Regions from separate parts of the Rahnella sp. RFA10(1/100) genome, predicted to be linked through region 2. Evidence: predicted binding sites of a transcription regulator. Region 2 holds the regulator's gene; the other holds the start of a gene.

Region 1 (16,086 bases), on a different contig from region 2:
ATTTACACAACAACCCAACAAATAACAACATTTTCATTACAAATTGAATATCAGCAGCTTGATGCCCGTTCAATTTCAAAAGTGACTATTACGCTCCGGATTAAAATAAAAACATCTCAGAAATGCTATCAGGGTGTAAAAAAGCGGTGTTTGGGTGTTCTTCCCTGCTATATAATTAGCCTGCTCATTTTAACTAAGTTAACACATGTTTTTTTTAAATCTTTTTTGATAAATCGCAACTTTAGTTTGCGCTAAGAATTATCAGATGACGTTCGCCGTCAAGTTCGGGTACCTGCAGCTTAATGACTGACTTCAGAGTAATCCCTGCCGGCAGCGCAGCAAGTTCATCATCAGGACGTACACCCTTTAAGGCATAAAAATGCCCCTCACCTTTCACGGGCAGATGGTGACACCAGGAAAGCATATCCTGCATTGATGCGAAAGCACGGCTTATCACCCCATCAAAAGGTGGATTCGGCACAAATTCTTCCACACGACTTTGTATAGGCTCGATATTTTTCAGCCCCAGCTCATGCTGAACCTGACGCAAAAAACGCACGCGCTTACCCAGGCTGTCCAGCAACGTAAAGTGTGAATCAGGGCGAACAATGGCCAGAGGGATCCCCGGTAAACCCGGGCCGGTTCCAACGTCAATGAAACGGCTACCTTGCAAATGCTCGTTCACCACAATGCTGTCCATAATATGACGTACCAGCATCTGCATCGGGTCACGGACAGATGTCAGGTTGTAGGCTTTGTTCCACTTATGCAGCAGTTCAACATAGCCAATCAGTTGTTGTTTTTGCTGATCGGGTAACGCTATTCCTGCCGCAGCAAGCAGCGAGTCGAGTTTATTATGCACGGTGAATCCTCAGACAGAATCGATATGCCGGGAACAACCCGGTTTAAAAATGATAAAACATACAGAATGATGGGAAAAGTAAGAATCGACCGCCGCTTCGGGATACCAAGGGCGGTCATTAGAGCAGTCGTTTATGCGCTGCGGCGCAGCAAACCTTGTTTTTTAAGCCAGATCAGCAAAATTGAGATTGCAGCCGGCGTAATACCGGAGATCCGTGAGGCCTGACCAATGGAGGTTGGCTTGTGATCGTTAAGTTTGGCGATCACTTCATTTGAAAGGCCATTCACCTGCCGGTAATCAAGATCGACAGGCAGCACCGTATTTTCGTTACGCTGCTGTTTTTCGATCTCTTCCTGCTGACGGGCAATATAACCTTCATATTTTATCTGAATTTCCACTTGTTCTGCCGCCTGCGCATCCGGAACAGAAGGAGCGAACGGGGAAAGTCGGGTGATTAATTCATAGGTCATTTCAGGACGACGCAGCAGCTCTTCCGCACTGGCTTCTTTAGAAAGCGGGGCAGAAAGATGCGCGTTGATTTCATCAACCTGGGCATGATGAGGGTTCACCCAGATACCACGCAAACGCTGACGCTCCTGCTCGATCATTTCCAACTTTTCGTTGAAGCGTGCCCAGCGGGCATCGTCAACCAGGCCTAACTCACGGCCCTTTTCTGTCAAACGTAAATCAGCATTGTCTTCGCGCAGCATCAGTCGATATTCAGCACGTGACGTAAACATACGGTACGGTTCTTTAGTGCCAAGCGTACACAGATCGTCAACCAGCACACCGAGGTAAGCCTGATCACGACGTGGTGCCCAGCCGTCTTCTTCACTGGCGCAACGGGCGGCATTCATACCGGCGAGTAAGCCCTGCGCAGCGGCTTCTTCGTAACCCGTCGTACCGTTGATTTGTCCGGCAAAGAACAGACCCGCGATAAATTTGCTTTCCAGCGTTGGTTTCAAATCACGCGGATCGAAGAAATCGTATTCAATGGCATAGCCGGGACGAACGATCACCGCATTTTCCATCCCCTGCATTGAGCGGACGATCTGCATCTGTACATCAAATGGCAGGCTGGTTGAAATCCCGTTCGGATACACTTCGTTGCTGGTCAGTCCTTCCGGTTCCAGGAAGATCTGATGCGAATTGCGATCGGCAAAACGCATGACTTTATCTTCGATCGACGGGCAGTAACGCGGGCCGATCCCTTCGATGATCCCGGCATACATCGGGCTGCGATCCAGGTTGTTGCGGATCACATCATGGGTTTTTTCGTTGGTATACGTCATGTAACACGGGATCTGGCGCGGATGCTGCGACACATTACCCATGAACGAGAAGACCGGCGCCGGATTATCACCGTGTTGTTGTGCCAGTACGCTGAAATCAATGGTACGGGCATCGATACGCGGTGGTGTACCGGTTTTGAGACGGTTAACGCGCAGAGGTAGCTCTCGCAGTCTCTGAGACAAAGAAATTGCAGGAGGATCCCCTGCACGGCCTCCGCTGTAGTTTTCCAGACCGATGTGGATCTTTCCATCCAGGAAAGTGCCGACAGTCAGTACAACCGATTTAGCGCGGAATTTCAGCCCCATTTTGGTCACAGCACCAACGACACGATCGTTTTCAACGATCAGGTCTTCAACAGGTTGCTGGAAGATCATCAGGTTTGGCTGGTTTTCCAAAGCGGTACGGACAGCCTGGCGGTACAGAACACGGTCAGCCTGAGCACGGGTCGCTCTGACAGCAGGGCCTTTGCTCGCGTTTAGTATCCTAAACTGAATGCCGGCATGATCGATGGCCGTGGCCATCAGACCACCCAGTGCGTCGACTTCTTTAACCAGATGTCCTTTCCCGATCCCGCCAATAGCAGGGTTACACGACATTTGTCCCAGCGTGTCGATATTGTGGGTGAGTAATAAGGTCTGACGTCCCATGCGTGCAGAAGCCATTGCAGCTTCAGTACCTGCATGGCCACCACCTATGATGATGACGTCAAATTGATCCGGATAAAACATGCGACTGCACCTCGGCGTTCAAGCGAACTTTCTTTGTATGGCGTTGGGAGGAGGGATTCTACTCAAGTTTTGAGCTTCCACAAGCCCCCGGGGATCTTCACTAATTAAAAGAAGATCTTTTTTATTTAAAGATCTCTTATTAATACTTCTATTAGGATCGCGATCCTCTGTGCATAAGTCTTTTTTGTTTATTAAGATCAGCATGCTAAGAAGGATCGAATGCTGTGAATGATCGGTGATCCTGGACAGTATAAGCTGGGATCAGAAGTGAGAGTTATACACAGCATGAAAAGCGTACAGGGGTTGTTAGAGGGATAACTACGGGTTTTACCCTGCTTTTAAGCCTAGTTATCCACATCTGATCGCCTGAAATTTACACTTATTTGATCAAATTAATCCAGTTGATCACCCAAACCTCAGCGGGATCTTCAGGAATTTCGTATTGCGTCACGTCGATCTCAAGGCGATCACCGATCCTTTTTGCCCCTAATGACGTCAGTTTGTTATCCAGGGAATTGATCGCGCCACAGAAAGTGTCATATTCACTGCTGCCCAATCCTAAGGCACCAAAGCGAACTTTAGACAGATCCGGTTGCTGATCTTCCAACTGCTCCATAAACGGTTGCAAGTTGTCGGGCAGTTCACCTGCGCCGTGAGTTGAACACACAACCAGCCAGATCCCTTCCTGCGGGACTTCATACAGCTCCGGGCCATGAAATAATTGGGTGGAAAAACCGGCTTCTTCCAGTTTCTCTGCCACGTGTTCTGCAACATATTCGGCGCTGCCAAGCGTACTGCCACTGATCAGGGTAATGTCAGACATAATGCTCTCACCCGGGAAAAGGAGACTATTGTACGCTGTGAATGAGCTGGGATCTACCTGTGGATAATAGGGGTATAGAAATCAGATGTCAGGGCTGGATGGTGCGTGTGATGGGGTTCTGCAGAGAGATCAGGGTCTCGGTTGACTGGATCTCATCAATTGTTTGGATCTTGTTGATAAGTACATGCTGAAGGGAATCAATCGAACGACACATGATCTTGATGAAAATACTGTAATGCCCGGTGGTGTAATAGGCTTCAACCACTTCTTCTATATTCTCAAGCTTTTTCAGGGCAGAGGGGTAATCCTTGGCACTTTTTAAAATGATGCCAATAAAACAGCATACGTCGTAACCCAGCTGTTTGGGATTGACGGTAATATGCGCACCGGTAATGATGCCTGCCTGCTTCATTTTCTCTACGCGTACGTGGATCGTCCCCGGACTGACAGTAAACAATTTTGCCAGTTCGGCATAAGGCGTACGGGCATTGTCCATCAGGGCGTTGAGGATCCCGCGATCAAGCTCATCGAGCTGGTAAATTTCAGTCATGGTCATCTTTCTCTTGTGGGCTTAATTTCTCTGCCAGCGTCGCTGTACGCGGCTTTTAACCCCGGTATCAAAGCGCCAGATATGATCGAAAATTCGCAGGATGCCGGGCTTACCATAGTGTGACATTGCCAGGGCATGAAAGCGGTGATGTTTTTCGCGCTGCAGTGATCTGACCTTCATTTGTACTTCATCTGGCAACCGCTGGGCGATAAAGTCCGAGATCACCACGGCATCCGCATCTTCCCACTGCGGAGAAGCAAGTTTATCCAGTGTGGCATTCAGGCAGGCTGCCAGATCGGTACCGCCGCGAAAATGTTGTCCCAGAAAGCGCAGCGCCTGATCCAGGCCACCGTTAGATGTCAGTTCATAATGGATCACTTCACTGGCAAATAACATGATGTAACATCGGCGGTTATCCGCCAGAGCGATCTTCAGTAATGCCAGACAGAATGCTTTGGCGCACTGTTCGTTAAAGCCGCCCATGGAACCGGACGTATCGACGCAGACCACAAAAGGCCCGCGCGGTTGCGGTTCCTGCTGCTGATAGACCACCGGCCGTTTGACCACTTTCTCACGCCAGACATCCCCTTGCAGGCGATATGTCATCAAACGCTTTTCCAGCAAGCGACGATAGAATTCATATTCCATCTCAGGCAGCCCCAGCGTCACCAGCTCCGTCGGCATGAGGCGCAAAATATCATCGCTCTGATGAATGCCGTTCACTTCTTCCGGCACTATCGCGGGTTCGCGCACCATCAGCCGGTGCGTTTCCATTTTTGCATCTTCATGTGGACTGGTTTTGGCCGTCTGGCTGCGGCCCAGTTGTTCGGCCAGATGCATCAGTTCAGGCTGCTGCTGAAGGAAAGCGCCAAACCGTGCCAGTGACTGAATATCACCCCGCAGCCGCTTCCCTTTACTCATGTCCCACAAACGTCCGGCGGCAGTATCGTTCTCGGCTAATAAAGGGGATAACTCGCTGCTGAGCTGCAGACGTTGCAGCAATTCTTCCTGCAATTGCTCCTGTTCCTGTTCGAGCAACTGATGATGAACGTTCACCGTCTGGAAGGTCAGGTTCAGGCGCCAGCGCTGAAGGAATAAAGTATGAAAGCTATTGCCGGTTTTTGACGTACGCGAAGCTTCATTATTTTCCTGTAAGGTACGGGCTTCTGTAGCAAATGGAGAACTGAGTTGCACCAGTTCATCGATGAGGGAAGCGAGACCGGACTGAAAAGACGTGGCATCAAGCTGCTGACAGTGCTGGTAAAGGTAGAATTCTTTGGCCAGCTCATGAGGAACCGGCGTTTCGTGGATCCTCTGGCGCAGGCGCAATTTCCATTCCGGAAGATCCCGGGTTAATGCACGCTTCAGACGGGGAAATTTCTCGAAGAAAACGACCAGTGCAGGCGCCGCCAGCAAGCCGACAATCAGTTCTTCAATCAGTTCGGCTTCGCTGATCGCCAGCAGCAGATCCAGTGACTCGAGACTGAACATGATCAGTGACCGCTGAATGTCTGTTGCTGATGACGCAACTGTTCAGCCACCTGCAGCAGGCTGGCTTCAATTTTTGCCATCCATTCAGCCGGAACAAACAGGCAGTTTTGCTGCTGGCTGAATTCATGCCTCTGCTGCGCCAGTTTTGCGGTCAGGTCATTGAGCATATTTTTCATTTCGTCGGGAACAGCAATATGCGCATGGCCGGGCAGTGTCAGTGGTGTGCTCTGACGGCTCACATCCAGCACCAGAATTTGCTGTTTGTCATCGATTTCCAAATCCACGGTTTGTACAAAACCAATCCCGTTGAGTTTGGCTTTCATTACGCCCCCTTTATTGAGCCATTCTTCCAGGATGCTGCGTTCGAATAATAAGTGTGTGACTTTTATTTCATGCAGGTGCAAAGGCGTTTGCAATAACAAGGTCAGATTGGGGGTATTGAGTGATTCTGGCAGGCTGTATTGTGGCTTACGGCTGAAAATCCCGGCTTTCTTACTCAGTTTGATTGACTGACGCGTGCTCTGTTGTTGCTGATGTTGCATCCACTGCTGATTAAGCTGCTGGATTTTCATCAGCAATGCCTGCTGCTGATAAGCCTGCTCAGTGATGAGTTGCTCAATCTGATTGTGCAGGAGGTTATACGTATTGAGATCATGCCATAAACAATCTTTCAGCAGGATCAGATCCACCGGGGTAATCGCTTTTCTGCCACTGAAAAATGCACAGGCCTGCAACAGGCGCAGGGCTTTTTTCCAGCGACGGTCAGAAACATAAGGGGCAGTATCCAGGGCATCAAGGCGCTGGCGCAGCTGGAAGATCAGCTCAAAGCAACTGTCTGAAAGATTGACTTTGTCGATCTCCGGCTGCCATTGTTGGTATTCTTCATCACTGATACTCAGAGACTCTGCTACCGGATTAGTGCTTTCATTGTTACGGCTGGTCAGCAGTGAGCGAAAATTTTGCTTATCCTGCACTTTATCCAGCCACAGACGGATCAGCATGCGGTCATACAGTGCCTCAAGACCACCATCAGCTTCGGGTAATTCGTTGGAAGCGCTGACCAGCAGACGTAAAGGTATTGCTTCTTCACGCTCGCCATTACGGAACCGGCGCTCGTTGATGGCGGTCAGAAGCGTGTTGAGAATGGCGGGACCGGCTTTCCAGATTTCATCAAGGAAGACAATTTCAGCTTCCGGCAAATAACCTTCGGTCAGACGCAGATAGCGGCCCTCATCTTTCAGGGCCTGAATTGATAGCGGACCAAAGACTTCTTCCGGCGTGGAAAAGCGTGTCATAAGATATTCAAAAGCGCGGGCATGGCGGAACGCGAATTTCAGGCGACGGGCGATCAGACTTTTTGCAATGCCCGGCGGCCCCAGCAGGAAAACGCTTTCGCCGCACAGGGCGGCCAAAAGGCAAAGTCGTATGGCATCCTGCCGTTCGTACAGGCCATGTTCTAATGCGTTGGCAAGACGGGCTATCCGTTCTGCCAAAAGGGGAGATTGCGCCATACTGTCTCTTTCGGTATCCATTAAGTTATTGAATAGTGTACTGGCTGGTGACGATATTCCACGTTTATTTTTATCGTTATAGCTTGTTGATTACTAAAAATTTTCTATTATCAAAAATGCGACCTCGTTCATAAGAACGCCGGTTTCACTGCGCATTTAAGGGTAGGCAATCTGATTTATTCGTGCATACTGTGCGCCTTTTAGTGGGCATCATAAGTCTGAGCGCACACATCGCTTACGGATGTTCGAGCAAAAAAGAAACGAAATATGAGCACTGAACATAAACGGTCACTCCCAGCAGTAACCCTGGCCGCCATTGGTGTGGTCTATGGCGACATTGGTACCAGTCCTCTCTATACCTTAAGAGAGTGTTTTTCTGGTCATTATGGTTTTAACGTTGAACCCAGCGTCGTTTTTGGCTTTCTTTCTCTGATTTTTTGGATGTTAATCCTCATTGTTTCGCTCAAGTACCTCACTTATGTGATGCGGGCGGACAACGCAGGCGAAGGGGGTATTCTGACGCTGATGTCTCTGGCAGGCAGAAACACGTCGGCGCGAACCACTGCCGTTCTGGTCATTCTCGGCCTGATCGGGGGAAGCTTCTTCTATGGTGAAGTGGTGATCACTCCGGCTATTTCAGTACTTTCCGCAATGGAAGGTCTGGAAATCGCAGCCCCTTCGCTCGATCCTTATATCGTTCCTCTTTCTATTACTGTTCTGACGCTGCTTTTCATTATTCAGAAGCATGGTACCGGCATCGTGGGCAAACTGTTTGCACCGGTAATGTTGCTGTGGTTCCTGACGCTGGCGGTGCTTGGCGTCAACAGTATTATGCAGAATCCTGAAGTGCTGCGCGCCATGAACCCTATGTGGGCAGTTAACTTCTTTATCGAGCATAAGTCGTTCTCCTTCCTGGCGCTCGGTGCAGTGGTTCTGTCGATTACCGGTGTTGAAGCGTTATATGCCGATATGGGCCACTTCGGGAAATTCCCTATCCGTCTGGCCTGGTTCACCGTGGTACTGCCTTCTCTGGTGCTGAACTATTTCGGTCAGGGCGCATTATTGCTGAAAAACCCGGAATCGATTAAGAACCCGTTCTTCCTGCTGGCGCCTGACTGGGCATTAATCCCGTTACTGATTCTGGCAACACTCGCGACCATTATCGCCTCCCAGGCAGTTATTTCGGGCGTGTTTTCCCTGACCCGCCAGGCTGTACGTTTGGGCTATTTACCGCCAATGCGCATTATCCATACGTCAGAAATGGAAGCAGGCCAGATTTACATTCCGGCTATCAACTGGCTGCTTTATTTTGCGGTGGTTATTGTTATCGCCAGCTTCGAGCATTCGAGCAATCTGGCGGCGGCTTATGGTATTGCCGTGACCGGTACGATGGTGCTGACCAGCATACTTTCCTGTACGGTTGCGCTTAAAAACTGGCACTGGAAACCCTTCCTGGTCGGACTTTTACTGATCGGTCTGCTGTTTATGGATATCCCGCTGTTCGCGGCGAATGCCACCAAACTGTTCTCCGGTGGCTGGTTGCCACTGACGCTGGGTTTGTGCATGTTCATCGTGATGACCACCTGGAAGAGCGAACGCTTCCGCCTTATGCGCCGTATGAACGAGCATGGGAATTCCCTGGAGGCGATGATCGCCTCTCTGGAAAAATCTCCGCCGGTGCGTGTTCCGGGAACGGCTGTGTATATGTCTCGCGCCATCAACGTCATTCCGTTTGCATTGCTGCACAACCTCAAACACAACAAAGTATTGCATGAGCGCGTGGTTCTGCTGACGCTGCGCACGGAAGATGCGCCTTATGTGCATAATGTCCGGCGTGTCACCATCGAGCAGCTGTCACCGACGTTCTGGCGTGTAGTAGCCAGTTACGGGTTTAAAGAAACGCCGAACGTGGAAGAAGTATTCCATCGCTGTGGTCTGGAAGGATTACCGTGCCGGATGATGGAAACGTCATTCTTCATGTCGCATGAATCGCTGATCCTGACCAAGCGCCCGTGGTATCTGTACTTCCGTGGGAAACTCTTTATGGCGCTCAGCCGCAATGCCCTGCGTGCGCCCGATCAGTTTGAAATTCCGCCTAACCGGGTGATCGAACTCGGCACGCAGGTGGAAATCTGATCCCCATTTCTGCCGCTCAAAGGGTACCTTCGGGTACCCTGTTTTATTTCTGCTCCTGCCTTTCTTAAACGATAACTCAAATTTCCACGTTGTTTCCGAATCAGTCAGCGAAACGTTTCGACGCTGATCACAATTCCATCACTAGCTCGTTGCCATGTCCGCTAATCTTTATAAACTCTTCAATGAGCGAAACGTTTCGCTGTAGGAGTTCACAATGAAGAAGTCACCGCTGTTAAATGCCGAAATCTCACATGTTATTGCCCGGTTAGGCCACACCGATCAGCTGGTTATTGGCGATGCCGGTCTTCCGGTGCCAGCAGCTTGCCAACGCATCGATCTGGCATTAACCCAGGGAGTCCCCACCTTTTTACAAGTCTTAGAGGTAGTGACACACGAGATGCAGGTTGAGCGGGCTATCCTCGCCGAGGAAATCCAGACTAAAAATCCTCAACTCCATGAAGCGTTGCTCGCCCAATTGACACAACTCGAACAACACCAGGGAAACACCATTGCTTTGGATTACGTCAGCCATGAGGCATTCAAAGCGCAAAGCGAAAAAAGTCGGGCTGTGATCCGCAGCGGGGAATGTTCGCCTTATGCGAACATTATTCTGTGTGCCGGCGTAACCTTCTGAGGCTTTTATGCAACCTTTGCTGCAACTGACAGGCATTGATAAAGCCTTTCCCGGCGTGAAAGCCCTTTCCGGCGCGGCGCTCAGCGTCTATCCGGGACGAGTGATGGCGTTGGTGGGGGAAAACGGCGCGGGCAAGTCCACCATGATGAAAGTGCTGACCGGCATCTATCAAAAAGATGCCGGCTCAGTACGTTTTCTGGGTAAGGAAGCGACGTTCAACGGTCCGAAAGCATCGCAGGAAGCCGGGATCGGGATTATCCATCAGGAATTAAATCTGATCCCTCAACTGACTATTGCTGAAAACATCTTCCTTGGCCGTGAGTTTGTAAACGGTTTTGGCCGTATCAACTGGAAGAAGATGTATGCCGAAGCCGATAAACTGCTGGCGCGCCTGAATCTGCGTTACAAAAGTGACCGGCTGGTGGGGGATTTATCCATCGGCGACCAGCAAATGGTCGAAATAGCTAAAGTGCTTAGCTTTGAATCCAAAGTCATCATTATGGATGAGCCGACCGATGCCCTGACCGATACTGAAACCGCTTCTTTATTTAGCGTTATACGCGAACTGAAAGCTGCCGGCTGTGGCGTGGTGTATATCTCACACCGCATGAAAGAAATCTTCGAAATCTGCGACGACGTGACGGTATTTCGTGACGGGCAGTTCATTGCAGAGCGTCCGGTCAGCGAACTGGAAGAAGACACGTTGATTGAAATGATGGTGGGCCGCCGTCTGGAGGAACAATACCCGCGTATTAATCATGAACGCGGTGCGCTGCGCCTGCAGGTGCGTGATATCAGCGGACCGGGAGTGAACAACATCAGCTTTGATCTGTACAGCGGCGAAATCCTGGGGATTTCCGGTTTGATGGGTGCCGGCCGTACCGAACTGATGAAAATTCTCTACGGCGCGCTACCGCGTAAAAGTGGTTATGTGGCGCTAGATGGCCGCGAAGTGGTGACTCACTCTCCGCAAGACGGGTTGGCAAACGGTATTGTTTACATTTCTGAAGACCGTAAGCGCGATGGTTTGGTGCTCGGTATGTCTGTGAAAGAAAACATGTCACTGACCGCGTTGCGCTATTTCAGTCACACCGGCGGGCGCCTTAAGCATGCCGACGAACAGCAGGCTGTCGGCGATTTCATCCGCCTTTTCAATATCAAAACACCGTCAATGATGCAGACCATCGGCCTGCTGTCCGGTGGTAATCAACAAAAAGTGGCGATTGCCCGTGGATTAATGACGCGGCCGAAAGTTTTGATCCTCGACGAACCGACGCGCGGCGTTGACGTTGGTGCTAAAAAAGAAATTTACCAGCTTATAAACCAGTTCAAGCGCGAAGGGCTGAGCATCATTTTGGTTTCCTCAGAAATGCCGGAAGTGATTGGCATGAGTGACCGGGTTTTGGTGATGCATGAAGGTCATTTAAGCGGTGAATTCCCGATAGAACAGGCTACGCAAGAAGTGTTGATGGCAGCTGCTGTCGGCAAGCAATACGGCGTGACGCAGGAGTAATCAGATATGAGTTCTCAGACATTGCCAGCTAAAAAGCGCTGGATCAGTAAAGAGTGGTTGCTGGAGCAAAAGTCTCTGATTGCACTGCTGGTGTTGATTGCCGTGGTTTCTTCCATGAGCCCGAATTTCTTTACGGTTAACAACCTGTTTAACATCCTTCAGCAGACGTCCGTCAACGCCATTATGGCGGTGGGTATGACGCTGGTGATCCTGACGTCCGGTATCGATTTATCCGTCGGCTCTTTGCTGGCGCTTACCGGTGCTGTTGCCGCCTCGATTGTCGGACTGGAAGTGAATGCGCTGGTTGCTGTGGGGGCTGCGCTGGTGCTGGGTGCCGCTGTGGGTGGCGTCACCGGTATGATTGTGGCCAAAGGTAAGGTTCAGGCGTTTATCGCCACGCTGGTCATGATGTTGCTGCTGCGCGGTATCACAATGGTGTATACCAACGGCAGCCCGATCAGTACCGGTTTTAATGATGTCGCTGATGTATTTGGCTGGTTTGGTATCGGTCGCCCGCTGGGTATCCCGACGCCCGTCTGGCTGATGGCTGTGGTGTTTATTGCGGCGTGGTACATGCTGCATCACACCCGGCTAGGGCGTTATATCTACGCGCTGGGCGGTAACGAATCCGCTACGCGTCTGTCAGGTATCAGCGTCGATAAAGTTAAAATTATCGTCTATTCCCTGTGTGGGTTGTTAGCCGCTCTGGCCAGTATCATTGAAGTGGCGCGATTATCCTCTGCGCAGCCGAACGCGGGTACAGGTTATGAGCTGGATGCGATTGCCGCTGTGGTATTAGGGGGAACCAGCCTGTCCGGGGGAAAAGGACGCATTGTTGGAACGCTGATCGGTGCATTGATCCTTGGCTTCCTGAATAACGGTTTGAACTTATTAGGTGTTTCTTCCTACTACCAGATGATCGTAAAAGCAGTTGTCATCCTGCTGGCGGTTCTGGTGGATAACAAAAGCAACAAATAACCTCTCCTACAGGACTTATGACCATGAATATGAAAAAACTGGCTGTCTGGGTTTCCGCTGCAGCGATCACCGCTTCTTTCAGTGCGAACGTTCTGGCGAAAGATACTATTGCGCTGGTGGTTTCCACGCTGAACAACCCGTTCTTCGTCTCCATGAAAGACGGTGCGCAGAAAGAGGCGGACAAACTGGGTTATAACCTGGTGGTTCTTGACTCTCAGAATAACCCGGCGAAAGAACTGGCAAACGTACAGGATCTGACGGTTCGTGGCACTAAGCTGATGCTGATCAACCCGACTGATTCTGATGCGGTAGGCAATGCCGTTGCGATGGCAAACCAGGCGAAAATCCCGGTGATCACCCTTGACCGTCAGGCTACTAAGGGGGTTGTGGCCAGCCACGTTGCATCGGATAACGCCTTCGGTGGTAAAATGGCCGGTGATTACATTGCCAAGAAACTGGGTGAAAACGCTAAAGTCATTGAACTCGAAGGGATCGCCGGGACGTCTGTTGCCCGTGAACGTGGTAAAGGTTTTGCTCAGGCTGCTGAAAAACACCATTTCCAGATCCTCGCCAGCCAGCCTGCTGACTTCGACCGCACCAAGGGCCTGAACGTTATGCAGAACCTGCTGACTGCACATCAGGATGTACAGGCCGTGTTCGCTCAGAATGATGAAATGGCGCTCGGTGCATTGCGCGCCCTGCAAACTGCCGGTAAAACGGATGTGCTGGTTGTTGGCTTTGACGGCACCGAAGACGGTATCAAAGCGGTTAACAGCGGTAAAATGGGTGCGACCGTTGCGCAGCGCCCTGAACAAATCGGTGTGATCGGCGTTCAGACCGCAGACAAAATATTGAAAGGTGAAAAAGTGCCTGCTGTTATCCCTGTTGATTTGAAACTGGTTGCTCAGCCGTAATACTCTTTTTATCTACGCTGTAACTGCGCCTTCTGATGGAGGCGCTATTCGACTCAGGGATCTCCACATGAAAACCGGCAAACTGGTGGTACTCGGCAGTATCAACGCTGACCACATTCTGAATATCAACCAATTCCCGCAACCGGGCGAAACGGTTATCGGTAAGCAATACACCGTCGCCTTTGGCGGTAAAGGTGCGAATCAGGCCGTTGCAGCCGGTCGCAGTGGTGCTGATATTTCTTTTATTGCTTGTGTGGGAGATGATGATATTGGTGAGCGCGTTCGCAAGCAGCTGGCCAGTGACCATATTGATACGCAACCCATTGAAGCCATTAAAGACACTACCACTGGCGTAGCGCTGATTTTTGTGAATGCGGAAGGTGAGAATGTTATTGGTATCGATGCGGGAGCTAATAAAGCTGTCACCCCGGCATATCTTGATCGCTATAAACAGCAGGTCATCGGGGCTTCTGCTTTATTAATGCAACTGGAATCCCCTCTTGATACGGTGATTGCGGCAGCGAAGATTGCCAAAGACAACGGTACCCAGGTGATCCTCAATCCGGCTCCTGCATGCGAATTGCCGGATGAATTACTTGCGCGGGTGGATATAATCACCCCGAACGAAACCGAAGCTGAAAAGCTGACGGGAATTAAAGTTGACAGTAATGAAGCTGCCGCATGTGCTGCGAAAGCTTTGCATGAAAAAGGTATCGCAACCGTCATCATTACGCTGGGCAGTAAAGGCGTCTGGCTCAGCCAGAACGGCGAAGGAAAGTTGGTGGCGGGGTTTCGCGTGAAAGCCGTCGATACAATAGCAGCAGGTGATACTTTTAACGGTGCATTAGTCACCGCGTTGCTTGAAGGTAAAACGATGGATAGCGCGGTACGATTCGCGCATGCGGCGGCGGCGATTGCCGTGACGCGCCCTGGTGCCCAACCTTCCGTTCCGTGGCGTAACGAAATAGACGATTTCCTCGCACAACAGGAGGCCTGATTGGCCACCATGAAAGATGTCGCCCGCCTTGCGGGCGTTTCAACCTCGACAGTCTCCCATGTTATCAACAAGAATCGTTTTGTCAGTGAGTCCATCGCTGAGAAAGTGAATGCTGCCGTAGAACAACTTAACTACGCGCCTTCCGCATTAGCCCGCAGCCTCAAGCTGAATCAGACCCGTACTCTCGGTATGTTGCTGACGGCCAGCAGTAACCCTTTCTATTCGGAAGTCGTGCGCGGAGTGGAGCGCAGTTGTTATGAGCGTGGATACAGCCTCATTTTATGCAATACAGATAATGATGCAGAGCGTATGAACCGCAGCCTGGAGACGCTGTTGCAAAAGCGGGTCGATGGGTTGCTCATCATGTGTACTGAAAACCACCGGCCATCGAAAGATGCGATCAGCCGGTATCCGTCACTGCCGATTGTGATGATGGACTGGTCACCGTTTGATGGCGCGATAGATATTATTCAGGATAACGCGCTGCTGGGCGGCGAAATGGCGACGGCGTTTTTAATCCGTCAGGGATATCATCGCATCGCCTGTATTACCGGCCCGTTGGATAAAACGACTGCGCAGGAACGACTCAGTGGCTATCGTCAGGCGATGGAGAAAGCAGGTCTGAAGATTTTGCCCGGTTATGAAGTGAGTGGTGATTTTGAATTTGAAGGCGGATTAGCCGCAATGCAAAAGTTGCTGGCGCTACCTGAACCGCCTCATGCAGTTTTCGCCGGTAACGACGCGATGGCGGTTGGCGTGTATCAGGCTCTTTATCAGCGCAGATTGCGCGTCCCTGAGGATGTCGCCGTGATGGGTTACGATGATATCCAGTTAGCGCAATATATGATGCCGCCGCTGACAACAATCCATCAACCTAAAGACTCGCTGGGAGAACTGGCCGTTGATGCATTACTACATCGGTTGCAAGACCCGGATTCACAACCACAGGTATTAGTATTAACGCCGGAGCTGGTCGTGCGTCAGTCGGTGGGATCACTCATCGGTAAGTAACAGGCTCTGACATTCCAGAAGTGCTGCATTGGCATCACCGGCCAGAATGGCATCCGTCAGCCGCTGGTGATGCTCCAGCTTAATCACCTCATTGCCGGTAATTGCCCGAAAATAGCTCTGATACACTGAGCTGAATAAATTCGCGAAAGAAGTCAGGAACGGATTTTTCCCCGCTTCATAGATAAGCTGGTGAAATTGCGTATCTACTGTTATCCAACGTTCCCGATCGAAGTTGTTATGTAGCTGGCGCATCTCATACATATAGAGGGAGAGCTGATGCGTTTGCTCTTTACTGGCAGCGAGTGCCGCTAAGGCGCAGGCCTGAGGTTCGAGAGCTCTGCGCAAAACAATAAAATGTGCCATCACCTGATCGAAGTTTTCGCGGGTCATCCACCAGGTCAGTAATTCCTGATCGAGAAAGTTCCAGCTTGATTGCGGCATCACCCGGGTACCAATTCGCGGACGAGGTAAAAGCATCCCCTTGGCCGTCAGCGTTTTTACGGCTTCACGCACGGCCGTGCGGCTGACCCCAAAAATCTCTCCTAACTCATTCTCGCCGGGAAGAATGGCACCTTCCGGATATTCCCCAGACAAAATACGTTGTGCAATTTTCTCCGCAAGAAGATAAGAAAGGTTACGTTGAGC
Region 2 (16,086 bases):
CCGAATCCTACCTGGACGCCCACCGCCAATATTCGTAAAGCCTATCTGAAAGAGGGGATTACATTACCGGGGATGGTGCCGGCCGGGCCGGATAATCCGATGGGCTTGTTTGCAATGCGTCTGTCGGCAGGCTCAGGACAGTATCTGATCCACGGGACCAATGCGAATTTCGGCATTGGTATGCGTGTGAGTTCCGGTTGTATCCGTCTGCGTCCAGACGATATCGAAGCGCTGTTTAACTCGGTGCCAAAAGGGACGCGTGTACAAATTGTGAATCAGCCTATCAAGTTTGATGTCGAACCGGATGGTAAACGTTATATCGAGGTACATCAGCCGTTGTCTCACACAGAGAAAGATGATCCGCAAACCAAACCGATCCCACTGACCGCTGCAATGAAGAAATTCATTAAACACGATGACACCAACGCCGCGATGGTAAAAGAAGCGATTACACGGCGTTCTGGTATGCCGGTTGTGGTCAGTGTCGGCGCTAAAGCAGGAAACACACCACCTGCTGTCAACCCGCCACAAATGGCGAATTCGGGCGAACCGGCGGTTAATACAGCCAGCACCCAGTAAACGTTCGCAGAACCACAGCAGAAACGATTTAAACTCCAGGGGCCTGTAGGGTCCCTTTTTTGTGTCTGACATTCACCTGAGCGATAGAGCGCGTTTTAAAGGGGAGGTTTGATGATGATTTAAAGTCGTCAGGGGAGGAGAAAAGCACAAATAGCAGATAAAAAAAATGGCGCACTGAGTGCGCCATTGAACTAGAGAAGTAAATATTACTTCTTGTAAGCGTGAGCTTGGTTGTCCAGACGTTGGTTAGCGCGAGCTGCATCGTCTTTAGCTGCTTGAACGTCAGAACGGATTGCGTTCACGTCGTTGCTCAGTTGGTCAACTTTAGAGTTCAGAGTAGAAACGTCTGAAGACAGTTGGTCGATTTTAGCATTGCTTGAACAACCAGCCAGCATAGTTGAAGCCAGGATTACAGCGCCCAGTACCAGTTTAGTGCGATTCATTATAAAACCCTCTAGATTAAGTTAATCTCCATGTAGCGTTACAAGTATTACACAAACTATTTTCTAATGAGAATAATTTTTTGCCGGTTAACGCTATATTTTGATCGTTCGCTCAAAGAAACATCTTTTTTTACGAAAAAGTTAAAAATTGCAGCGAAAACAGCCGTATTCCATGGGACTTATCCCAATTTTGCTGCTACTGCATTTAGCACTTTTTATGAAAGAAGATACTTTTTGAATAAATAAACGCCACATTTCGTGGCGTTTATTAATGCTCGTGGTCACGTTTTTAATTAAACAACATGCACCGATGAAGTATTGGTTGTGCCGCTCTGAACCAGGGCGCCAGAAACCATCACTACGATATCACCTTTCTGTGCCAGACCGCTTTCGATAGCCGCTTCTTTACCGATACGGTAGAAGTCGTCAGTGGAAGCAATCTCTTTGACCAGCTGAGTCACAACGCCTTTGGTCAGGATAAGCTGACGTGCAGTGATTTCGTTAGTGGTCAGGGCAAGGATAGTCGCATGCGGGAAGTATTTACGCACGGCTTTTGCTGATTTACCGCCGCTGGTGGCAACGACGATCAATGGCGCGTCCAGTTTCTCAGCAGTTTCAACAGCACCACGGCATACAGCTTCTGTGATACGCAGCTTACGGTTGTCATTCTGGCCATCAATGCGACTCTGCATCACGCGGTCAGTACGGTCACAGATGGTTGCCATGATAGTGACAGCTTCCAGCGGGTATTTACCTTTCGCACTTTCGCCAGACAGCATCACTGCATCGGTGCCGTCAATGATGGCGTTCGCTACGTCGCCAGCTTCTGCACGGGTAGGGCGTGGGTTTTTGATCATGGAATCGAGCATTTGCGTTGCGGTGATAACCACTTTGCGTGCACGGTTACATTTCTCAATCATCATCTTCTGCGCGAAGATCACTTCTTCAACCGGGATTTCAACGCCCAGGTCACCACGTGCAACCATGATGCCGTCTGAGGCTTCGAGAATTTCGTCGAAGTTGTTCAGACCTTCCTGGTTTTCGATTTTGGAGATGATCTGGATGTGTTCGCCACCGTGTGCTTTCAGGTGCTCACGAATCTCCAGAACGTCAGAACGTTTACGGATGAAAGAAGCCGCGACAAAGTCAACGCCTTGCTCACAGCCGAAGATCAGATCACGTTTATCTTTTTCAGCCAGCGCTGGCAGTGCGATAGAAACACCTGGCAGGTTGACACCTTTGTTCTCACCCAGATCGCCGTTGTTCAGTACCTTACAGGTCACTTCGGTTTCGGTGACATTTGTCACTTCCATACCAATCAGGCCGTCATCGACCAGAATGGTGTTACCAATTTTCAGGTCAGCAGCAAAGCCCTGATAAGTAACCGCTACGCGTTCGGTGTTACCGATAACGCTTTGATCGGTGGTGAAAGTATAAGTCTGACCCGCAACCAGAGAAGCATCTTTGCCGCCTTCCAGTTTCATGGTGCGGATTTCCGGACCTTTAGTGTCCAGCAAAATGGCCGCTTTGTGACCGGTCTTCACCATCACGTTGCGGATATTTTGAATGCGCTGGCCGTGCTCTTCATAATCACCGTGAGAGAAGTTCAGACGCATTACGTTCATGCCTGCATCAAGCAGTTTGGTCAGCATTTCTTCGGATTCGGTTTTCGGACCGATGGTACAAACAATTTTGGTCTTTTTCATGACGATTTTATCTACAAGTTGTGATGGATTGGAAAAGCGTTTGCCTGACAGCGGTGCTGCCCGCGCGGAATTGAGGTCTTGCCTGGTTGAATCAAATCATTACTAAGCGTAGAAGACTGTGAAAGGAATGGTGTAGTAAGTTCAGCCAAAGCATAGCGATTTGTGCGATTTATCATCGCTACTGGAGTGATCACGCTTTTGTAATTGCGATATCGACAGATCAAGGGGCTGAAACCATTCAATCGAAGAGACGATGCGTATTATAGAGGGGAACCGGGTGGGAAACCAAATAAAAAACGTGATGCGGCGCAAGCTTAGGGCAGATTTCGGAACGTTGTTTTGAAATTATCCAATGCGGGCAGGGTGGAAAGCGGAAGAGATAACGGTTTGTTCACGCTATTGCAAAAAAAGGAACAGGCAGGAAATAATCTTAAATAATACAAACGGATGACTTAACATAAATTCACGCACGAATCTAAAGTGTCGTCAGAAGTGATTTCAGATTGTTCAGGGAGTTTACGGCAGAAGGGAAGGTTCAGAAGATTGCTTTGGTGCGTCCGAGTGGACTCGAACCACCGACCCCCACCATGTCAAGGTGGTGCTCTAACCAACTGAGCTACGGACGCACAATATGCAATGGTCTTGCTAAGAAAGATGGTGCGTCCGAGTGGACTCGAACCACCGACCCCCACCATGTCAAGGTGGTGCTCTAACCAACTGAGCTACGGACGCATCGTTTTTCTTTTTCGTCAGCCAGTGTTGGCGACGGGGACGAATATTAACGACCTCTCTGAGTACTGGCAAGGGAAAAAAGACATTTTCCTGTCATAATGTGTGTGACTGCCGACCTTATGTGCATTGCGTTGTTTTTTTAGACATAACAGCCTGCACAAAGGCTGAAAAATCCGTACGCCGGTACACCTATGCACAGCGCACGGAAAAGCCGCGGGATTAACGGCCCGCTTTTTGCAAAATAGTATAAGAGGGTTGTTTTTGTAACCAGCGCATCCGCAATGTCATCATCAGCGCGGCAAAAGTCAGCCCCAAAATAAACCCGCACCAGAAACCGCTTGGCCCCATTCGTGGAACCAGAATATCCGTCAGTCCGAGAGTGTACCCTACCGGCAGACCCAGCACCCAGTAAGCGACGAACGTAATGTAGAAGATCGAACGTGTATCTTTATAGCCCCGCAAAATGCCACTGCCGATAACCTGAATCGCATCTGAAATCTGAAACAACGCAGCAAAGATCAGCAGATGGGAAGCCAGCGTGACGACTTCCGGGCTGTCATTATAAAGTGAGGCGATATGCTCGCGAAAAATGATGGCCGTCACGCTTGTGCAGCAGGCCATCATTATCCCCGTTCCGATACTGGTATAGGCTGCAACCTTTGCGCCTTCAACCGAAGATTCACCTAAACGGGACCCTACGCGAATAGTGGCTGCAACACCTAAAGACAGCGGTATAACGAACATAAGCGAACCGACGTTCAGCGCAATCTGGTGACTGGCCACGGCAACAATCCCCAACGGGGAGACCAGCAGGGCAACGATCGCAAACAGTGTCACTTCGAAAAATAATGCCAGTGCGATAGGCATACCCAGCTGGATAAGGCGACGTAGTGTCGGCCAGTCGGGTTTCGCAAACCGTGAATGTGGCTGAGTGTCACGCAGTGCACGATTGCGGCGGACATAAATCCGCATCATGAAGAACATGACCCAATACACTGTGCCCGTCGCGACACCACAACCGACACCCCCGAGTGCGGGGGCGCCGAACTTCCCGTATATAAAAATGTAATTAACGGGAATATTGACCAGCAGGCCGATAAAGCCGAATACCATGCCTGGTTTGGTTTTTGACAAACCTTCACACTGGTCACGCAGCACCTGGAAAAATAAATAGCCCGGCGCGCCCCACATAATGGCATGCAGGTAGCCGACGGCTTTTGCTTTCAGCTCAGGATCAATGTTATGCATCAGGCTAAGAATATGGTCGCACTGATACAGCACCGCGATGATCAGCACCGAAACACCCGAAGCCAGCCAGAACCCTTGCTGAACCTGATGACCAATTTTATCGCGACGCCCGGCACCATTTAAATGCGCGACAGTGGGGGTCAGTGACAACAGTAAACCGTGTCCGAATAAAATCGCCGGCAACCAGATTGAGGTGCCGACAGCCACGGCAGCCATGTCCGTGGCACTGACCGAACCCGCCATTATTGTGTCCACTACGCCCATGGATGTCTGCGCAATTTGCGCAAGGATGACCGGGATGGCAAGCGCTAACAGAACCCGCGCTTCTGCAAGGTACTTCTGCACAGATACACCTTTTTATTTGATTATATTGAATAAAAAATGCCATGACAGATGGCATGGAACAGAGGGAAATAGTCCGAAGATTGTACATTGTCGGTATTTTTAAGCAAACAAAGCTGTTAATGGTCAGTTAAATAATGAAATTGAAGCAGACGGTGCTATTTCTTATCGCAGAGAATTGGCTTTCAATTAATTCTGCGGCAAACTGACCGGAGTGACGTTTTAATACAGCAGTTTTAAACATTGAGGAAAAGGCTATGTTTACCGGAATTGTACAGGGAACCGGCACGGTCGTATCGATCGACGAGAAACCTAACTTCCGTACCCATGTGGTTCGTTTACCTGAAAATATGCTGGATAACCTGCAGCTTGGCGCATCGGTGGCACACAATGGTTGCTGCCTGACCGTCACTGAGGTTAACGGTGATCTGGTCAGTTTTGATCTGATGAAAGAAACCTTGCGTCTGACGAATCTCGGTGAACTGAAAGAGGGTGATCCGGTTAATCTGGAACGTGCAGCGCGATTTAATGATGAAATTGGCGGGCATTTAATGTCTGGTCATATTATTTGCACGGCAGAAGTGGCAAAAATCCTGACCTCAGAAAATAACCGTCAGATCTGGTTTCGCATGCCGCATGAAGATTTGATGAAATATGTATTACATAAAGGTTATATCGGTATTGACGGTATTAGTCTCACTATCGGTGAAGTGACCCGCACCCGTTTTTGTGTGCATTTAATTCCGGAAACATTGCAACGCACGACGTTGGGCACAAAACGTCTGGGTGACAAAATTAATATCGAAATCGACCCGCAAACCCAGGCGATTGTCGATACGGTAGAACGTGTATTAGCCAGCCGTGAAGCGGCTATCGCCACGGCGCAGGCGATGATCGATAAAGCGCAATAGCATCTCAGGCTTTTTATTCGAATAAAAAATGGCGTGCATAAAAAACCGGACGATAAATGTCCGGTTTTTTTTATTGGCAAACCGAAGATCATCAGCGTGGTACGCGGATACCTCCATCAACGCCTTCCGGGCTGAAGACAACCTGCCACAACTGAATATCCCGGGCGCGGAAAGCCCCGGCGCAGGCATTCAGGTAGTAGGTAAACATACGGTGGAAACGTTCACCGTATTTTTCCGCCAGTTCCGGCCAGTGTTTCTGAAAGCGTTCATTCCATGCCATCAGTGTGCGATCATAATCAGCGCCAATATTGTGCCAGTCTTCCATCACAAACAGTGACTCGCTGTTATGTGCAATTTGCTGAACAGAGGGCAGACAGCCGTTGGGAAAGATGTATTTATCAATCCACGGGTCGACATTAAGGTCTGTTTTGTTAGAACCAATGGTGTGCAGCAGGAAAATACCGTCAGGTTTAATATTGCGTTTGGCGACATTAAAATAGGTCTGATAATTTTTCGGACCCACATGTTCAAACATCCCGACAGAAACAATACGGTCAAACTGATCATTCAGGTCACGGTAATCCTGCAGCAGGATAGTGACATCCAGCCCTTCACAGCGTTTTTGAGCCAGTTTTTGTTGTTCAGCAGAAATCGTGACACCTACAACGCTTACGCCATAATTTTTGGCGGCGTACTCAGATAACCCACCCCAACCGCAACCGATATCCAGCAGGCGCTGTCCCGGTTTTAATTGCAGCTTGTCGCAGATCATTTTGAGTTTTGCTTCCTGCGCTTCTTCAAGCGTAGTGGCTTCTTTCCAGTAGCCGCAGGAATATTGCATGTAGGGGTCGAGCATCAGCGTAAATAAATCGTTGCCCAGATCATAATGCTCTTTGCCGACAATCCACGCCCGTTTGCGCGATTGCAAATTAGTCAGGCGTGCTGCGGCGACACGTAAAGTATCTTTGAAATGGTGGGGCAGTTTATTTTCCAAACCGGCACGGATAACACGCTGGAAAAAGATATCCAGACGGTCGCATTCCCACCAACCGTCCATGTAACTTTCACCGAGGCCCAGAGAACCTTCCTGTAAAACACGCTTAAAGAAGTCAGTGTTTTTTACTTTAAGGTCGAAAGGACGATTACCGTTTACCTGAATATCTGCCATCGCCAGCATCTCACTGGCGATCCGATACCATTGATTGTCCTGAATGCTTTGGTCTTCTATACACGATGAACTCATAGCTTCTCCATCACTTTCTCTTCTGACTTATTAACCTGCCGGGAAAAGCAAAGGCTATTTTTGCAGGTCTTTATGAGAACAGACGACTAGCGTCTCGCCCGATATTCGACACCAACAGAGGAAATTAAGAAGAACGCCTGCGCGCTGGAAGACGGGCAGGAAAATCATCCGTGAAAAGTATTCAAAAAATAAGTGTGACACCGTCCGCGCGTCTGGCTTAAGTATGTAATAAAAGTTTTGTAAAAATGCTATTTTATTTGGTTTTGTTGAGTATAGGCTCGCTGGCAGGCATTCTCAATAGTAAATCGTAATCAATGAAAATGCCCGCTAAGTGACTGTTACATTAGGGTATTATCACTGTTGATTTGCGTGCAGAGTCTGAGTTTCCTGCTCCGGTGGCTGCTCATCGTCTCGTACATTTTTATGCTGTAAAGAGAGCCAGCGGCCCAAAACTACCAACAATAGTGTAGACAGCATGATCGTGACTGTCGCCATGAGCGGGTGCACAATAAATGCGGAAACCAGCATGCTGGCAAGGAAGCAAAGCCCAAGCTGCAAGGTATTCTGCAACGCTGCCGCCTTACCTGTATTAGCAGGAAATGGCATTAATGCATTTGCGACAACAATTGGATAGGTTGCACCATTCACCAAAGCCATCAGACAGAAAGGGATCAGCAAACTTGTCAGCCCGGCATCTGTGAACATAGCCACACAGAACAAGGCCACCATACTGATGCCGTAACCAGTCAGTAACCATGGCAGAATTTTATTGCCGTCCAGCCTGTTGATCAGAACACGGCAACCAAAACCACCGAGCAGGAAAGCGATAGTCTGTGGAACATAGCTCAGCCCGATGGCACCGGGTGAATAGCCCATATCGCTCAGGATAAACGGTGAGCCCGTCAGCCACGCAAAGAAACCCGCTGAACAGGCGGCATAAATCATGACATTCCCGCTGTAAACAGGCGATTTCAATAAAGTCGTAAAGCCGGTTTTATCTGCCTTTGCGTCTTTTGCCGGTTTGTTTTCATGCAGAGTCAGCGTCGTCAGCACTAAAGCGATGGCAACGACGGTCAGCAGGGCAAAAATAGCTTCCCAGTCAAAATGATTGAGCACCCAGGCACCCAGCAACGGTGCAAGAGCCGGAGAAAGCGCCACTAACGGCATAATGCTGGCAAAAGTTTTTTTTGCCACATCGGCAGAAAAACGGTCAACAACGATAGCCTGCCAGGTGACTGCGGCAGCACACACGCCTATGGCCTGTAAGAAACGCAGAGCCAGAAGAGCGCGTACATTCTCAACCCAGATAACACCCAGACAGCCGAACGCAAAAAGTATCAGACCAAGAAGCAATACCGGTTTACGGGCGATTCTGTCCGACAGTGGCCCCCACAGCAACTGACCAACAGCAAATCCACCGAGAAAAATGCTCAGACTTGCGCTGATCATCCCGGGGCTGGTCATCAGACTGGTTTGCATGGCACTGAACGCAGGCAGATACATATCGGTGGCTAAAAAGCCCAGCATGCTCAGACCCGCAAGATAGAGCATAAATCCAAAGGAGGGTTTCATTATTGTCTCGTTAATTTATTTATTGCAGATGATGTGACGCAGATTTCATACCGGGGGCGGAGTTTAACGCTTTGATAACAGGCTTGTGAAACGTTAATATTTGCACTCTGCTATCAAAAAAATTGAAGGCTGGATTATGTGGTCAGAATACGCTCTCGAAGTGGTTGATGCTGTCGCAAGAACCGGCAGTTTTAGTGCAGCTGCGCAGGACTTACACCGTGTGCCTTCTGCCATCAGTTACACCGTCCGCCAGCTTGAACAATGGCTGGCCGTGCCGTTGTTTGAACGTCGACATCGTGATGTAGTGCTGACGCCAGCGGGAAAGGTTTTTGTCGATGAAGCACGGGTTATGACAAAAAAAATGATAGCCACCCGCCGGCAGTGTCAGCAGGTGGCGAACGGCTGGCGCGGCGAATTACGTGTGGCGGTCGACCGGATTGTCAAACCCGCACGGACACGGCGTCTGGTGCTCGATTTTTATCGCCATTTTGCAGATACCGAACTCATTATTCACTCGGAAGTGTTTAACGGTGTCTGGGATGCGTTGGTCGACGGGCGTGCAGACGTGGCGATCGGCGCTACGCGCGCGATACCGGTTGGCGGGCGCTTCAGTTTTCGTGATATGGGATTTATGGACTGGCATTGTGTCGTCAGCCCGCAACATCCGCTGGCGCAGCTATCCGGTGCGCTGAACGATGATCAACTGCGACCTTATCCGGCATTGTGCCTGGAAGATACTTCCCGGACATTGCCGAAGCGTGATACCTGGACGCTCGATAACCAGCGGCGTCTGGTCGTGCCGGACTGGACCTGTGCGCTGGAATGCCTGACTGAAGGATTGTGCGTGGGTATGATGCCGGTTCACCGGGTCATGCCGTGGATTGAACAGGGAAAATTACAGGTGCTGGCACTGGAGAATATATTCCCTGACAGCCCGTGCTGCCTGACGTGGGATCAAAGCAATCCTTCACCTTCACTGAGCTGGCTGTTGGAATACATGGGCGATACAGACACCATGAATCAGGAATGGCTGCGCGATTAGAAAAAACGCCTGCACAGGCAGGCGTTTGTGATTTGTTAACGACGGTAATCACGGTACGGGCCGTCGGCGACTGAACGGCGCTCGACCAGTTTCGGATGCACTTCGATGGTCTGGGACTCTTCACGCTTACTGACAATTCTGTCCAGTAACATCGTAAAGGCCATTTCACCCAGACGTTCTTTCGGCTGATGCACGGTTGTCAGCGCCGGGGAGAAGTAACGGGCGTTACGCACATTGTCGTACCCGATCACGGAAATATCCTGAGGAACGCGAAGGCCGAGTTCGTCTGCGGCACAAATTGCACCCATTGCCATCACATCGCCGCCGCAAAACACGGCAGTCGGACGATGCTTCTGCATCAGAATCTTATGCATTGCCTGGTAGCCAGACTCTGGTTCGAAATCACCCTGAACTACCCATTCGTCACGAAGAGGAATATTGGCTTCAGTCAGTGCTTTCACAAAACCCTGGAAGCGGCCGCCGCCGGTATTACGCGCCAGTTGCCCGGGGATCACGCCAATATCACGATGACCGCGTTCAATCAGATAACGACCGGCCATGTAACCACCTTCGAAAGCGTTATCGATAATGCTGTCGGTAAAGTTCTTGCGTGCTTCACCCCAGTCCATGACCACCATGGGAATCGAGCGGTACTCTTCGAGCATATTGAGCAATTCATCAGGGTATTCCGCGCACATCACCAGCAAGCCGTCGACGCGTTTTTGCGCCAGCATTTGCAGGTAGGCCTGTTGTTTCTCCAGGTTATTATGCGAGTTACACAAAATCAGCGTATAGCCTTTGGAGAAGCAGCTGTTTTCCACGGCTTCAATCACTTCGGCAAAATAGGGCGCTTCGCTTGAGGTGGCCAGCAGGCCGATGGTTTTAGTGTTATTGACCTTCAGACTGCGGGCTACAGCACTCGGAGAGTAATGTAACTCTTTGATTGCAAGGAGAACCGCTTCTTTGGTTTCTTCGGCGACGAAACGTGTTTTATTGATGACGTGCGACACGGTTGTAGTGGAAACGCCAGCGCGCTTTGCGACATCTTTAATCGTTGCCATGTAAACAATGACTCCTGAACTCACGTGCTTCAGCACGTTAGCATTATGTTAATCGTTTGCCTGCGAGGATTTAACTGCTGGCTTCTCAAAGGGCAGTGAAATCATTGGGTGGATTCTTCAGAATGAGGCGCGAAATGCTCTCGGGTGAAATCGACCGGCACACAGACGTGTTAACCGACAATTTTCTCTTATAATGCAGGAAAGTGGAAGCAAAATTCTCAGGAACGCATTGTCATTCAACACAAGATTTTAAAGGTTAATTATGAGAAAATGCGTTGGCACACAATGAGTGTGGTATTAAGAAATGCCACAATTTGATCCGAAAGGGGGTTTGATGGACAGCAACCTGAAATTATCGTTGATCACCACGGTATGCGCTTTGCTTATGATTATCGCTTTCAGCTTCACTGCAATAATGAACTGATTCAATAAGTGATCCGCCATAAAAAAGGGCGACGCCTGTCACAGGCGTCGCCCTTTTCAATGTTACGCAGTGACCGTTACCGCCGATGTTCTTCCCTGCAGAAACGCTTCGTTAAATGCTATTCAATGGCTGATTAGCGAACCTTCAGACTTAACGAATTGTTTATTATCGGATCGTTTTAGGGGTCATTACCCGACGTGCGCCTACATAGTGGTCTTGCCAGTAATCATCGCCAAGAGAAGTAATCTTAATGTCTTCGCCCGTTCTTGGAGACTGAATAAACTTGCCGTTGCCAACGTAAACCCCAACATGGTCTGCCGCGCCGCGGTTATTGATTCTGAAGAACACCAGATCACCGCTTTCAAGTTCGCCGCGTTTGACCGGAGCGGCATCGCGCAGGTGATACATTTCATTCGCTGTACGTGGCATTTTTATACGGATCAAATCTTTGTAAGCATAATAAACTAAGCCGCTGCAATCAAAACCGGTATTCGGCGAGGTTCCGCCCCAGCGATACGGTTTTCCTACCTGGTGCATCAGTTTGGTCATGGCCGTTTGCTGAGCATGCTGATAGCGTTTTTTATGTGTTGCACTTAGCGTAATCGGTTTGCTGTCTTCTTCGAATTTCTTACCTTTACGGTGCCGGCCATAGGCTTCTTTTTTACCGGCCTTTTCCGTGCTGTTTTTCGCGAGGGTACGGGTTTTGCTATGTCTCTCTGTTTTGCTCTCGGCCCGCGTGGTCTTGAGTGTCTTTTCTTTTTTACTTTCGGCCCGCGTTTTGGCGCTTCTCTCCGTCGTGGTCTTTCGTTTAACCAGTTCGGTGCTTTTCACTTTCTTCTTCGAATTATTATCCTGAGTTTTTTGTTCTGTGACGGGCGCGGTTTTCGTTTTTTTACTGTTTTTCGCAGCAACCGTTTTTCGCTTTCGTCGTTCTTCCGGCGCAGCCTGATTAACATGACTTTTACGCTGATCGGCAGAGACACGAGTCTGTGGCGACGCATGTGCCATATTTAAAAACAGCTGGGTAAAGAGCAGCACAAAAAGCGTGAACAGTAAGCGCATAGCTTCGTTACCATGAGTGGTAGGTTAAACATCAGGGATGTCAGAGTATTGCCTAAAAGAACCCGACAAAAAAGCACGAATTGCCTCGATTCTAGATCATATTGTGAGAAAAAGTTAATAGCTTTTTTTATGTCGAAATAACCGCCATTTTTAGTCAAAAAAATGACCGTTTTTCATGATGTTAATATTTGAGTTAATCAGTGGAATTCTGCAAATTTGATCGGATTGATGAACGCCGGAAATGTTATTCCCGATGAATGTTTAAATATGTGAGCCTGAGCGCACCCGCTAAAAATGGTTAAATAAATTGTCAGCACTGAGGAAGACCCCACAAAAAATGGCGTTTTTATCTGATGGCTGCCGTCGTTACAATAGAAGGTATTGTGATTGTACACCGTCTCTTTGTGCTGCGCGTGAAGAGCAATGATCGTGACAGCCTGTACCGGCTTGAGGAAGCAAGAAATGACTACTCCAACTATTGAAAAGATTCAGAAGCAAGTTTCTGAAAACCCGATTCTGCTGTACATGAAAGGTTCGCCAAAACTGCCAAGCTGCGGTTTCTCTGCTCAGGCTGTTCAGGCGCTTTCTGCCTGTGGCGAACGTTTTGCTTACGTGGATATCCTGCAGAACCCGGACATCCGTGCTGAGATGCCAAAGTTTGCTAACTGGCCAACGTTCCCGCAATTGTGGGTGGACGGCGAACTGGTTGGCGGCTGCGACATCGTGGTTGAGATGTTCCAGCGCGGCGAGTTGCAGCAGTTGATCAAAGAAACTGCTGAGAAATACAAATCTTCTGAAGAGTAATACTACGGAAGATCACCGGCTTTTCGACCAGAAAATATGAAGAGCGACATGATGTCGCTCTTTTTTGTTTTCAGTCCGCCGGAAAGTCGTCATTACTGATTTTCTTCAGACGCCGTTTCGTCTTCGGCTTGTTCGTCTGAAAGCACCAGAGGCCAGCCGCCAAGGCGTTTCCATCGGTTTACCAGTTCGCAGAACAACTCGGCCGTGCGCTCGGTATCATACAACGCAGAATGTGCCTGGCTGCTGTCAAAATCGATACCCGCACTGATACAGGCTTTTGCCAGCACCGTTTGCCCGAGTACCAGCCCGCTTAGCGCGGCAGTATCAAACGTAGCAAAAGGGTGGAACGGATTACGTTTCAGCCCGGCACGTTCGGCCGCTGCCATGAGGAAACTGTGATCAAAATTCGCGTTGTGCGCCACAATGATCGCACGGTTACAGTTCTGCTCTTTCATTCCTTTGCGGATGACTTTGAAAATCTCATGCAGAGCTTCATATTCACTGACTGCGCCGCGTAACGGATTGGTCGGATCGATACCGTTAAATGCCAGCGCTTCCGGCACCAGTATCGCACCTTCAAAAGGCTCGACGTGGAAATGCACGGTCTCATCGCTTTGCAGCCAGCCGTCCTGATCCATCTTCAGCGTGATCGCTGCAATTTCCAGCAGCGCATCGGTTCTGGCATTAAATCCGGCGGTTTCTACATCGATAACCACGGGATAAAAACCACGAAAACGGCCTCTCAGGGCGTTAATGTCACTATTCTCGGCCATTAGTTTCTTATCTTCATCGAATTCAGCGCGCATTATGACAAATTTTGCCGCCGCTTGCAGGGTTGTGGCAAAAATCAGGCAATAAAAAAGGGCGCGATTGCGCCCCAGTCGGTGGTCGGGGAAATTTAATTACCCAGCCCCTGTCCTGCGTGTCTGGATTCGATCAGTTCGATTTTGTAACCGTCCGGATCTTCAACAAACGCGATAATAGTGGAGCCGCCTTTGACCGGGCCCGCTTCACGGGTCACTTTCCCACCCGCATTACGGATGTCATCACATGTTTGCGCAACGTTATCAACGCCCAATGCGATATGACCGTAAGCGGTGCCGATGTCGTAGCTGTCGACGCCCCAGTTATAGGTCAGTTCGATCACTGCACCTTCACTTTCTTCGGTGTAACCGACGAAAGCCAGAGAATATTTATATTCAGTGTTTTCGCTGGTACGCAGCAAACGCATACCTAAAACATCGGTATAGAAGCTGATAGCACGTTGCAGATCGCCAACGCGAAGCATGGTGTGGAGTAAACGCATAGGTTCCTCTTTATTTGCAGGATGAGAATTAACGGGTCAAGACTAACTGATAGCAGCCACTTTGTCTGTAAAAGGGCAACCGATTGTTGAATGACTGACCCAAAAAAAACAGCAGAAGGAGGGCCACTTCTGCTGCAAGGAGTCAATGACTCTTTTTTAATTATTACAGTGTCGGATAATCGGTGTAACCCTGAGCACCGCCGCCATAAAAGGTTTCCGGTTTGGGTTCGTTAAGCGGCGCGTGAGATTTCAGTCGCTCAACCAGGTCAGGGTTTGCAATATAGCTGCGGCCAAATGCCACGGCATCGATATAACCTTTTTCGATCAGCTCTTCGCCTTTCTCTGCGGTGTAAGCACCAGCACCGACAATCACGCCCTGATAGTGCGCACGGATCACTGCACGGAATTCTGTGCTGTAAGGTTTGCCGCCCGCCCAGTCCGGTTCGGAAATATGCAGGTACGCCAGTTTGCGTTTGTTCAGTTCATCGAGCAGATAAATCGCAGCCTGTTCCTGGTCTTCACCATTATCCAGCCCGTTGAAGGGTCCCATAGGTGAAATACGTATGCCCACACGATCAGCGCCGATAGTGTCAATGGCGGCATCCACGACTTCCAGCGTCAGACGGGTACGGTTTTCAATGCTGCCGCCGTATTCATCTTCACGCAGGTTTGATGCCGGAGACATGAACTGGTGCAGCAGATAGCCGTGCGCGGCATGCAGTTCAATGTAATCGAAACCGGCTTCAGCGGAGCAGGCGGCGGCATGACGAAAATCGTTCACGATCCCCGGAATTTCGCTGAGCGCTAAGGCACGCGGTGTCGGACAATCGACACGGATGGCGTGCCCCTGTTCATCACGCAAGCTGGTGCGGGTGTTCGGATTGACGGCGGAAGGCGCAACGGGTGTCTGGTTGTCGGGCTGAACGCTGTTATGTGAAATGCGTCCGGTATGCCACAGCTGAACCGCAATGCGTCCGTCTTTATGATGAACGCCGTCCACGATTTTTTTCCATGCAGCAACTTGTTCCGGCGTGTGCAGGCCCGGTGCACCGGCATACCCTTTCGCCTGGAATGAAACCTGAGTGGCTTCAGTAATGATCAGGCCAGAACTGTGGCGCTGTGCATAATATTCGCCCATGAGCGGTGTCGGGATGTCACCGGGTTCGATGCTGCGCAGACGGGTAAGCGGAGCCATAAAAACACGGTTAGGTAGCGTGTTTTTACCGACAACAATAGGGGTGAAAAGCTTGGTCATTTCAGTAACTCCGAAGTTAATGGGCTGATCGGTAAGACGTTCAGGGATTATATTCACGTCAGACGACCTTTTCTTAATGCCACCTTTCTATCGCATCTGACCTGCCTGTGACTACGCGCACGGTGCTTTTTCGCGAAACACAGTCTGATTTCAGCTTTGCATCCATACTTAACGGACAGAAAAAAATGAAAAAGAGCCGGCGGGTGCCGGCTGAGGTGAGGGCAAACATCTGTTTTCTTGGTGAAGGCTTGCGAAACAGTAGGGCCATTTTCCGACAGGTGAAAATGGCGAAAGGAAGGGTAACAGGTCTGTGTTGCAGATATTTGAAGGATGAAACATTGAGGCGCAAATCAACT

What was found. Region 2 encodes PurR, which represses purine synthesis genes. Its sites were predicted from a motif close to CANGCAAACGTTTGCNTG; they were not measured.
Region 1: a site for PurR is predicted at 9,579-9,596, ahead of rbsD (D-ribose pyranase). Genes of this name have one in related genera too.

The regions. Positions count from the first base shown of each region.
Region 1 is NZ_SEWR01000005.1:342,251-358,336, forward strand. It holds gene rsmG (16S rRNA (guanine(527)-N(7))-methyltransferase RsmG) at 242-862, opposite strand; gene mnmG (tRNA uridine-5-carboxymethylaminomethyl(34) synthesis enzyme MnmG) at 994-2,883, opposite strand; gene mioC (FMN-binding protein MioC) at 3,263-3,706, opposite strand; gene asnC (transcriptional regulator AsnC) at 3,795-4,256, opposite strand; gene viaA (ATPase RavA stimulator ViaA) at 4,278-5,747, opposite strand; gene ravA (ATPase RavA) at 5,750-7,258, opposite strand; gene kup (low affinity potassium transporter Kup) at 7,526-9,394, shown strand; gene rbsD (D-ribose pyranase) at 9,609-10,028, shown strand; gene rbsA (ribose ABC transporter ATP-binding protein RbsA) at 10,036-11,541, shown strand; gene rbsC (ribose ABC transporter permease) at 11,548-12,519, shown strand; gene rbsB (ribose ABC transporter substrate-binding protein RbsB) at 12,543-13,433, shown strand; gene rbsK (ribokinase) at 13,501-14,430, shown strand; gene rbsR (ribose operon transcriptional repressor RbsR) at 14,431-15,441, shown strand; gene ETV65_RS17275 (FadR/GntR family transcriptional regulator) at 15,424-16,086, opposite strand, start outside.
Region 2 is NZ_SEWR01000001.1:969,832-985,917, reverse strand. It holds gene ETV65_RS04350 (L,D-transpeptidase family protein) at 1-579, shown strand, start outside; gene ETV65_RS04345 (major outer membrane lipoprotein) at 786-1,022, opposite strand; gene pykF (pyruvate kinase PykF) at 1,316-2,728, opposite strand; tRNA gene ETV65_RS04335 (tRNA-Val) at 3,278-3,354, opposite strand; tRNA gene ETV65_RS04330 (tRNA-Val) at 3,384-3,460, opposite strand; gene ETV65_RS04325 (MATE family efflux transporter) at 3,680-5,053, opposite strand; gene ETV65_RS04320 (riboflavin synthase subunit alpha) at 5,308-5,961, shown strand; gene cfa (cyclopropane fatty acyl phospholipid synthase) at 6,053-7,204, opposite strand; gene punC (purine nucleoside transporter PunC) at 7,559-8,776, opposite strand; gene punR (DNA-binding transcriptional activator PunR) at 8,913-9,818, shown strand; gene purR (HTH-type transcriptional repressor PurR) at 9,854-10,879, opposite strand; gene ETV65_RS04290 (C40 family peptidase) at 11,469-12,365, opposite strand; gene ETV65_RS25300 (hypothetical protein) at 12,719-12,847, shown strand; gene ETV65_RS04285 (Grx4 family monothiol glutaredoxin) at 12,828-13,169, shown strand; gene rnt (ribonuclease T) at 13,262-13,975, opposite strand; gene gloA (lactoylglutathione lyase) at 14,068-14,475, opposite strand; gene ETV65_RS04270 (alkene reductase) at 14,639-15,730, opposite strand.